DNA from 4 places in the Exiguobacterium artemiae 7-3 genome. Region 1 is predicted to be linked to each of the others. Evidence: riboswitches for the same ligand, from Rfam matches in the RefSeq annotation. Region 1 holds a riboswitch; each other region holds the start of a gene.
The links. A riboswitch is a leader RNA that binds a small molecule or an ion and turns the genes downstream of it on or off. The one in region 1 is predicted to bind thiamine pyrophosphate.
Positions count from the first base shown of each region.

Region 2: another riboswitch for thiamine pyrophosphate. It lies ahead of P402_RS0108430 (ECF transporter S component); the one in region 1 lies ahead of tenA (thiaminase II).
Region 3: another riboswitch for thiamine pyrophosphate. It lies ahead of thiD (bifunctional hydroxymethylpyrimidine kinase/phosphomethylpyrimidine kinase); the one in region 1 lies ahead of tenA (thiaminase II).
Region 4: another riboswitch for thiamine pyrophosphate. It lies ahead of P402_RS0110500 (thiamine phosphate synthase); the one in region 1 lies ahead of tenA (thiaminase II).

Region 1 is NZ_KK211190.1:2,069,356-2,071,557, forward strand. It holds gene P402_RS0111790 (sporulation protein) at 1-361, shown strand, start outside; gene tenA (thiaminase II) at 432-1,127, opposite strand; TPP riboswitch at 1,202-1,307, opposite strand; gene P402_RS0111800 (DUF1002 domain-containing protein) at 1,498-2,202, shown strand, end outside.
Region 2 is NZ_KK211190.1:1,475,538-1,477,739, forward strand. It holds gene P402_RS0108425 (50S ribosomal protein L25/general stress protein Ctc) at 1-623, shown strand, start outside; TPP riboswitch at 715-813, shown strand; gene P402_RS0108430 (ECF transporter S component) at 919-1,494, shown strand; gene P402_RS16360 (ABC transporter ATP-binding protein) at 1,491-2,202, shown strand, end outside.
Region 3 is NZ_KK211190.1:2,475,468-2,477,669, forward strand. It holds gene thiM (hydroxyethylthiazole kinase) at 1-545, opposite strand, end outside; gene thiD (bifunctional hydroxymethylpyrimidine kinase/phosphomethylpyrimidine kinase) at 526-1,335, opposite strand; TPP riboswitch at 1,453-1,563, opposite strand; gene P402_RS0113870 (murein hydrolase activator EnvC family protein) at 1,624-2,202, opposite strand, start outside.
Region 4 is NZ_KK211190.1:1,817,949-1,820,150, forward strand. It holds gene P402_RS0110495 (NAD(P)/FAD-dependent oxidoreductase) at 1-473, opposite strand, end outside; gene P402_RS0110500 (thiamine phosphate synthase) at 470-1,066, opposite strand; TPP riboswitch at 1,158-1,260, opposite strand; gene nagZ (beta-N-acetylhexosaminidase) at 1,320-2,202, opposite strand, start outside.

The sequences.
Region 1 (2,202 bases):
CCAATCGGTCATCCTTGAAGCGATGGAAGATCTCGGATTCCGCCTCAAGAAAGCCGATACAGAAAAATTACCGGGTCGCTTCCGGAAAGATTTGCCGATCGCGCAGGAACTTGAGTATTCCGCCCGCGGTACCCATTATGCTCACAAGCTGGACGAAATCGAAGTCATCCTGTTGCAAGACCGGTCCGGCATCGTCATCGTCGTCCAAATCGACCGCCGTGCCCACAGTCTCGGTTCGCTGTTCAGTGAGATGGCCGGTACGGACGAGACGATGACAAAACTTTCGTTATCGAACCAGGACTTAACTAACCCGTCACTTGTAAAGCAACGTCTTGCCGATTTGATTGAACACCACAGTTGATTAATGTCTTCTATAGAACAAACACCGGATCCGCTTTCTGTCGGATCCGGTGTTTTTATTTCAGTCTTTTTTACTTGAATGATGTCATTTCCATCGTCTGTTTATACTGCTGTTCGAACGTCTCTTCCGTCCAGCCCATCTGCCAAAACATCAATTCGTAATAACAGCTTTTGACAAAATGTTGTTTCATCCGTTCCCGTTCTTCGGCACTTGCCCGCTCCGCCAAATCATTCAGACGATCGATTTGTTCAAAGACGACCCGCTCGAACCACTCGGAACTGTATGTCGAAATCCATTGCTGATAAATCGGTGAAGCCGGTGAAGCCGCCTGTAACTGTTGTCCAATCTCATAGTAAAGCCAGTAACACGGTAAAATCGCAGCGATGGTCTCCCCGAGCGTCCCTTCACTTGCATGGTGCATATGCGAAATATAAGCGTATGCTGTCGGTGCTGGTTCAAACTCTGCCAGTGTCTTGTCCGAAATCCCAAGCGGTTCAAAAAACGATTGATGCAGACTGAGTTCTGCAGCATAGGTCGACGTCGCATGTTCCGCGAGTTCGGCAATCGTCGCGAAGTCCTGTGCCTTCGACGCGGCCCGCGCCTGAATTTTCGCGAAATGTTTTAAGTAATAGGCATCCTGTAGGACGTAATGGCGAAATTTTGCTTCCGGTAGTGTTCCATCCGCAATCCCTGTCACGAATGGATGGGTAAAGCTGCTGTCCCAATACCGTCTTGCCGCTTGCCGGATTTCTTCACTGAATGTCATGTTTTTTCCCCCTTTTGTAATCAAAAAAACGCCACACCCGATGTCAGGCATGACGTGAAAAGACCATAAAAAGAGGATCGTCCACGCCACTTCCCTCCGTAAGTCCAAACTTAATCAGGTTCAAAGGGTCCGAACGTCTTCGTCGTCTCAGTCAGCCTACTGACTCCCCTAGTGGTCGCTATTTGATTTATTTTGAGTTTATCATGATTTGATGTGGAATTGACCCATTCTCGTCATTTCACTCCATTTTTTTGTACAATGGAACATGACGGAAGGTGGATGACGGCTCGTCCTTGAGACCGATTCTCTTCTGTCGCCGGTCGATTAGACTAAATTTAGTACCTGATACTTAACTTATGGAGGAACTTTTATGAATAAAACCATGACATGGACCGCTTCGGCATTACTTGCTACGACGTTATTACTGCCAACGGCCGCATCTGCCGAGCAGGTCGTCGACAAAACGATTATCACACTGGGCGAATCGCTCGGAGCGAATGATAAAACATGGGTCTTGTCCCGTCTGAACGCACCGGAAGGCATCACCCCGATCATCGCGACATCTGCGGATGAAGAAAAATATCTCGGGAAAAACATTCCCCAGTCCCAACGCGGCGGCGGGATGTATTCGTCCGCCAAGATCGAGTTGGCTGAAAAAGGCGACGGTCTGTCCGTTGCAACGGAAAACATCACCTGGGTCACAAAGGACATGTACCTCAATGCGCTTGTCACGGCCGGTGTGACCGATGCGGACATCACGATTACGTCTCCTTACAAGGTAACCGGAACATCTGCCTTGACCGGAATCATGAAAGCCTACGACCAAACGTCGGCTGAGACCGGCATTAAACTGACGGATGAACGAAAAGATTTGGCCCAGCAAGAATTGTCGGTCACGTCAGATGTCGGGAAAACAGTCGGGACGGACAAGGTCGCCGACTTGATGAACGAAATCAAAGCGGAAATCGCCAAACAGAAACCGGAAACGAAAGTCGAGATTGAGAACGTCATCGTCCAAGTCATTCAAAATAACAATATCAATCTGTCCGACGCCCAAATGGACCGTTTGACCGGT
Region 2 (2,202 bases), 590 kb from region 1:
AGCAATTACGTCATGAAGGAAAAGCTCTTGGTGTCGTGTATGGCTACAAAGTGGAAAGCACACCGATTTCATTCGATGAAAAAGAATTGGTCAAGGTTGTCCGTGATCATGGCGAAAACGTCTTGGTTGCTCTTCAAATCGGCGGTAAAAAGGTCAACACGTTGATCAACAAGCTTGATATGGATATCTTTACACCAACGATTAAACACGTTGAATTCATCGCTGTTAAAATGGATGAAGAAACAGAAGTCGAAACGGATATCGTCCTCGTCGGCGAAGCAGCCGGTGCGAAACTTGGCGGATTCCTTTCACAAACACTCTTTAAAGTAACAGTTGCCGCAACACCAGATAAATTACCGGAACGGATCGAAGTTGATGTAACGGATCTTGCAATCGGAGATTCAATTACAGTAGCTGATCTTCCGGAAGAAAAAGATTTCCGTGTCGTCACAGAAGGTGACATCCAAGTTGCAGCAGTCGTTGAATCGACACTTGAAGCTGAACTTGAAGAAATCGAAGAAGCAGAAGCTGAGGCACAAGCAGCTGATGCGGATACAGCGACAGACGATTCAGAACAAACTTCTGAAGAGCAAGCTGAAGAAAACAAAGAAGATAAAGAGTAATCTTTTCTCCCCTCCCCTCGTGGGAGGTTTTTTTATGCATATTGACAAGTCACGGCGACAGCCGTACAGTGAAGAAGGTACACATCATTGACACATCCACTAGGGGAGCCAGTTGGCTGAGACGATTCACTTCGGACCCTTTGAACCTGATCTAGTTCATACTAGCGTAGGAAAGTGGAGCGGAATCCTCGTGCTCTTTTTCTGCATCTTGCAGGTTACACGACCGCTCTCTTTTCATAGAGGGCGGTCTTTTTTGTGGTTTCTTTGTGGATGTGCATTTAAAGGAGTAGTGATTATGAACAGTTGGAAAATGAAAGAAATCATCGTCATGATGATGCTCGCCGTCGCGTGTGGTGTCCTCTACTTAGGGTGGTCGACGTTATGGTTACCGATCTCGGCCATCTTCGGACCGGTCGGATCAAACTGGATGTTCGGCATCTGGGTCATTGCCAGTCCCCTAGTCGCCTACATCATTCAAAAACCAGGCGCGGCATTGATTGCAGAAGTCGTCGCTGCTGCCGTCGAATTGTTTACAGGGAGTCACTTCGGCTTATCGGCACTGTTGATTGGATTTGCACAGGGAATCGGGGCCGAGATTGCCTTTGCCGTGTTCGGATACCGGACGTTTAATACGTTCACCTTGATGTTGTCCGGTGTCTTTGCCGCCGTCGGAAGTATGGTCTACAGCCTCATCGTAAATGGATTTGCCTATTATACGACGACGACACTGCTGTTGACGTTTTCTCTGCAACTCATCAGCGGAGCATTGCTCGGCGGATTGCTCGCAAAAATAATCGTCGACGCGCTCGTTAAAACCGGGACACTGAACGGTTATGCGGTCGGACGGCAACGAAAGCAGCGTGCCGCATGATGCAGTGCGAGCACCTGTCCGTCCGTTATCCGGATCAGGATTCCGCGGTCTTACACGACTTGTCGATCACGATCCAAAAAGGAGAAACGACCTTGCTCGTCGGTCCGAGCGGCAGCGGCAAGACGACCTTTTTACACGTTCTTGCCGGTCTGTTGCCGGACACGATTGAAGCAGATGTCACCGGTCACTGGTTGACCGAGGGAACGGTCGGGATTTTGTTCCAACAACCGGACGATCAGTTTTGTATGCAGACGGTCGGCGCGGAAATCGCCTTTAGTCTCGAGAATCGGCAGATTGCCCGCAGTGAGATGGAGGAACGCATCCAGTTGCTGTTGGCGCGGGTCGGACTTGATCTTGCCTTGACGACACCGATTGCCGAACTGTCCGGCGGGATGAAACAACGGCTTGCTCTAGCCTGTGTGTTGGCACTTGAACCAGACATCCTGTTACTCGACGAACCGACGGCACAACTCGACCTGAGTGGTCAACGGACGATGATGCATCTGATTGAAGAATTGCATCACGATCCCGACTTGACGCTCGTTCTGATCGAACATCAGCTCGATCAGTGCGTGACGTTTGCCGACCGGGTAATCGTCTTTGAAGGTGGTCGCTTATTGCTTGATGGCACACCGTATGACGTGTTTCATCAACAGCGGGATGTGATGACGGCGCTTGGAATTGCGATGCCGCTCCTCTACCCCTACG
Region 3 (2,202 bases), 410 kb from region 1:
CCAAGACGTTTCGTACCAACATCCAGATAATGTTGACGATCTCCATCCGTCACAAAATCAATCGGTCCTGTTACGACGATGACTTGTTTCGTTTGGGATGCAAAATCATGGATACTTTGAAAATCCAGGGATTCTCCTTCAGCAGCGTCGACTCCTTTCGTTCGAGCGGTCTGTCCAAGTAATGTCTTGATTTCAGATGCATTTCCTTTGATGACCGTAAAGGTGATTTCCTCCATCAATTGCTTCATAAAATCCGTTCTTAATGCCGTCGCTCCTGCGCCAACCGGATCCAGAATGACCGGTTTACCCAATCGATTAGCCGTTTTCCCTGCTAAAATTTGGGCTTGGCGCATGTCTGGATTAATCGTCCCAGTATTAATCACGATAGCATCTGCATGCCCGACCATCTCTTCCACTTCCAACAGGTCATCTGCCATAACAGGAGATCCGCCAAGGGCAAGTGTCATATTGGCACAGTCATTGATCGTTACGGTATTCGTTAAATGATGAATCAACGGTTTTTTATCATGGATGCGTCGTAGCATGTGTATCCCTCCAAAGTTCATGAAAATGATGTGTCGGACCAATACCGTGTCCGAGCGCAAAACCGTGACGAATGGCTTCCGTCACATAACGTTTTGCATGACTGATGCTGTCTTCCAGTGAATGACCGAGGGCAAGATGAGCTGCGATAGCAGCAGATAGCGTACAGCCTGTTCCATGGGTATGACGGGTCTCTATCCGCTCTTGTTCAAAGACGACATATCGTCCGTCCGCATATAAAAGATCGGTGGCGTCGTGTCCCTCCAAATGTCCGCCCTTGAGCAAAATAGCTCTTGCTCGTTTTTCAGCCAGTTTTACCGTCGCTTGTTTCATATCATCAAGGGAGTGAACCGTTTGGCCAATCATCCGCTCGATTTCAGGAATATTAGGGGTTACAAGCGTCGAAAGCGGTAAAAGCTGTTCGAGCAATGCATGTTCTGCATTCGGTTGTAACAAGCCGTGACCACCTTTCGCGACCATGACGGGGTCGAGAACAACCGGAAGCTGATGTTTTTCCAGTTGTCTTGCAATCACTTGGATCGTGTCTTGATTGGAAACCATTCCGATCTTAATCGCATCGACACGGATATCTGAAAAGATGGATGTCAACTGTGCTTCCACGAGCTCTGGGGATACATCTTCGACCGCTTGAACACCTAACGTATTTTGTGCCGTAATCGCCGTGATGACACTCATTCCGTATACACCGAGTGCTGAAAACGTCTTTAAATCTGCCTGAATTCCCGCTCCGCCTCCAGAGTCGGATCCAGCAATCGTCAATACATGTTTCATTCCACTTCCTCACTTTCCTGTGAGCAAATAAGGAGAAAACGGACAACAAAAAGCGCCGTCCGCTGTAAAAAAGCAGACGACGCCATGAACAATCAGTTCTACTGATTGAAGTACTCATGTCTTCGATCTCAACTTTCCTACGCTGGTATTATCCAGTTCAGGTGACAGGGTCGAAAACAGAATGGTTTTCCTCTCAGCCGGACTCCTCCAGCTCCCCTAGTTGCTCGTAATTTAAATTCTTTTTCACTGTATCACAGCACTATCAAAAAAACGAGCCGAAGCTCGTTTTTAAAGATATCCAAGTGGATTGACCGTGTTGGCTGGTCCTGTCGCACTATATTGGTATCCACCGATATGCAGTTCAAAGTGTAGGTGCGGTCCTGTCGAATTTCCGGTACTGCCGAGAGTACCAAGTGTTTGACCTTGAGTTACCGTTTGACCTGCAGAAACTGATAACGAATTCATATGACCGTACACTGTTGTGTACACCTGACCGTCAAGGAAATGCGAAATCATGACGTGATTTCCATAAGGTCCGCCGCTCCCGGCCGTAATGACTGTTCCGGAAGCCGCTGCTCGAATCGGTGATCCGACGGGTCCACTGAAGTCGACACCATTATGGAAAGTATATCCGTTTGCCCCACTCGCCGGTCCAAACCCTTGTGAAACACCACCTGAAGCTGGACGAATGAACTTCGCTGATCCTGTCGGCACACTGCTGACAGGAGTCGGAAGAACCGTTGCTTCGCTTGATTCACGCGTTGATTTTGCCGCCTCTTTTGCCGCACGCTCAGCCGCTGCTTTTTCGGCAGCCGCTTTTTCTGCCGCTGCTTTCGCTGCAGCTTTTGCTGCCGCAATCGCTCTTTC
Region 4 (2,202 bases), 250 kb from region 1:
CGACCAAATTGCCGTCCCCGGCTTGTTTCAACCCCGGTTACCGTCTCGTTGTCCCGCAAAAGACGCAAGACAGTCACCTGTTCTTCAATCACCCCGCCCCGCTGTTCAATCGCTTGCCGTAACGCGCGGACGAGCAACGGAGGATCGACTTGACCGACCCGTTCAAATTGGACGGTTTTATTCTTCTGTCGCAACTGAAATGGCAGTTCGAGATAGCCGCTCGTCAACCCGGTCTCGTCGAACAATTGACGGACAAGCTGCGGATAAAGCGCACGGCTCACTGCCGCTAACGCATGTAACGGTTCCGACAGTTCTTCGTCCGTCGCGAGCATTCCCGCTGCCGCCCGTGTCGCCCCCTGTCCGACTGTTGACTGTTCAAGCAAATGGACGCTTTGTCCACGCTGAAGGAGCTCATAACCGAGTGTCAAACCGATGATACCGGCGCCGACAATCAATACATCCGGTTGCTTCATCGTCCAATCACCGCCCGGAACCGTCCGGCTGCTTCAACCGGAGACGTTTGACCAAGAATGCCCGACAAGACGGCGCCACCTGAGCAGCCTGTCGCCATGACATCCTGTAGATTGTCCGGTTTAATTCCGCCGATTGCGATAACCGGAATCGATGTCCAGTCGACAACCTGTTTTAAGGCATCAAGTCCTCTTGGCGGTACACCGGGTTTCGATCCCGTCTCAAAAATATGGCCGTATAGGACGTAATCAGCACCCCCCTGTTCTGCCGCCAGTGCTTCCGTCAATGAATGGACCGATTGACCAATCACCAGTTCCGGGAAACGGCTCCGGACACGGTCGATCGGAATGCTGCGTGTTGTCAGCTGAACTCCGGTGCCGGTGACGACTGCCACGTCCAGCCGGTCATGGACAATTAATTGCTCAATTTTTACGCCTCGTCGCACGAGTGTTTCGATGCACGCGACCAGTTCCTTCGCCGACCATGACGGTTCCCGCAGATGAATCCGGTCGACGGTTGCAGCGAGTTCCGGCAACAAGCGTTCGAGCACGTCCGGACGTTGCTTGCCGGTTGTCAACAGATGTAACTGCGTCATTATTTCCCCCTTTCCACACGAAAAAGGACCACCCCATGAACTGATGGAGTGGTCCTACAAAAAAGGGCGACAGTCGTCGCATCCTCGGATGATTGATCGGAATCCACTTCCCTCCGCTAGTACGAACTAGATCAGGTTCAAAGGGTCCGGATACTTCCGTCTCAGTCTGCTGCGAGACTCCCCTAGTGTAGATATTAATTTGTGTGGTACGTCTGTAGTTTATCACGGATAGTCACGTGTATTCCACCCTTGATCAGCGTCGCATGTCTGATTCGACCGCTTTGACCTGCTTGATCAGCTGTTCATACTTGTCGACGCGTTTCGTTTGCGACAAGTCATACGTTTGTTTTAAGCGTAAGACCCGCCCGACTTTCTGATCGAGATCTGCTGCCGACAATTTTCCTTGTTTGATCCGCGCCATGATTCCCTTATGAACGGACGCGTATCCGCCGGGCGATGAGAACATCGCCATATCAGCACCATTTTCGAGGGCAAGACTTGCTGCCTGGGCAAGTCCGTACCGTTCCGTGATTGCTCCCATCACGAGATCATCCGTGATGATGACACCATCAAACTTCAGTTCATCCCGTAACAGACCGGTCATGACGGGTTTCGACAACGAGGACGGACGGTTTTGATCGAGTGCCGGGAACAGGATGTGCGCAACCATGACCATCTCGGCCCCGTTTTGAATCGCCCGTTTGAACGGTACCAGTTCCGTCTGTTCAAGTTCCGCTTTCGAAGCATCGACCCGTGGCAGACCAACATGCGAATCGATGGTCGTATCCCCGTGACCCGGGAAGTGTTTGACGACCGGGACAACATCTTCCGCCTTCATCCCCTGCATCAACGGAATACCAAGCCGGGCGACCTGTTCCGCATCTGCACTGAGTGCCCGGTCACCGATAATCGGGTTCGCCGGGTTACTGTTGACGTCAAGAACCGGGGCGAAATTCATGTTGAAGCCGTAAAAACGGGAAATCGAACCGAGCGTCTGCCCGACTTCCGTCATCAATCCGGGATCATTTTTATGACCAAATGACAGGCTCGGCGATAACTTGAGTTTGGCATCCGGCACCCGGCTGACACGTCCGCCTTCTTCATCAAAACCAAGAAACGCTTTTTCGTCCGCCGTT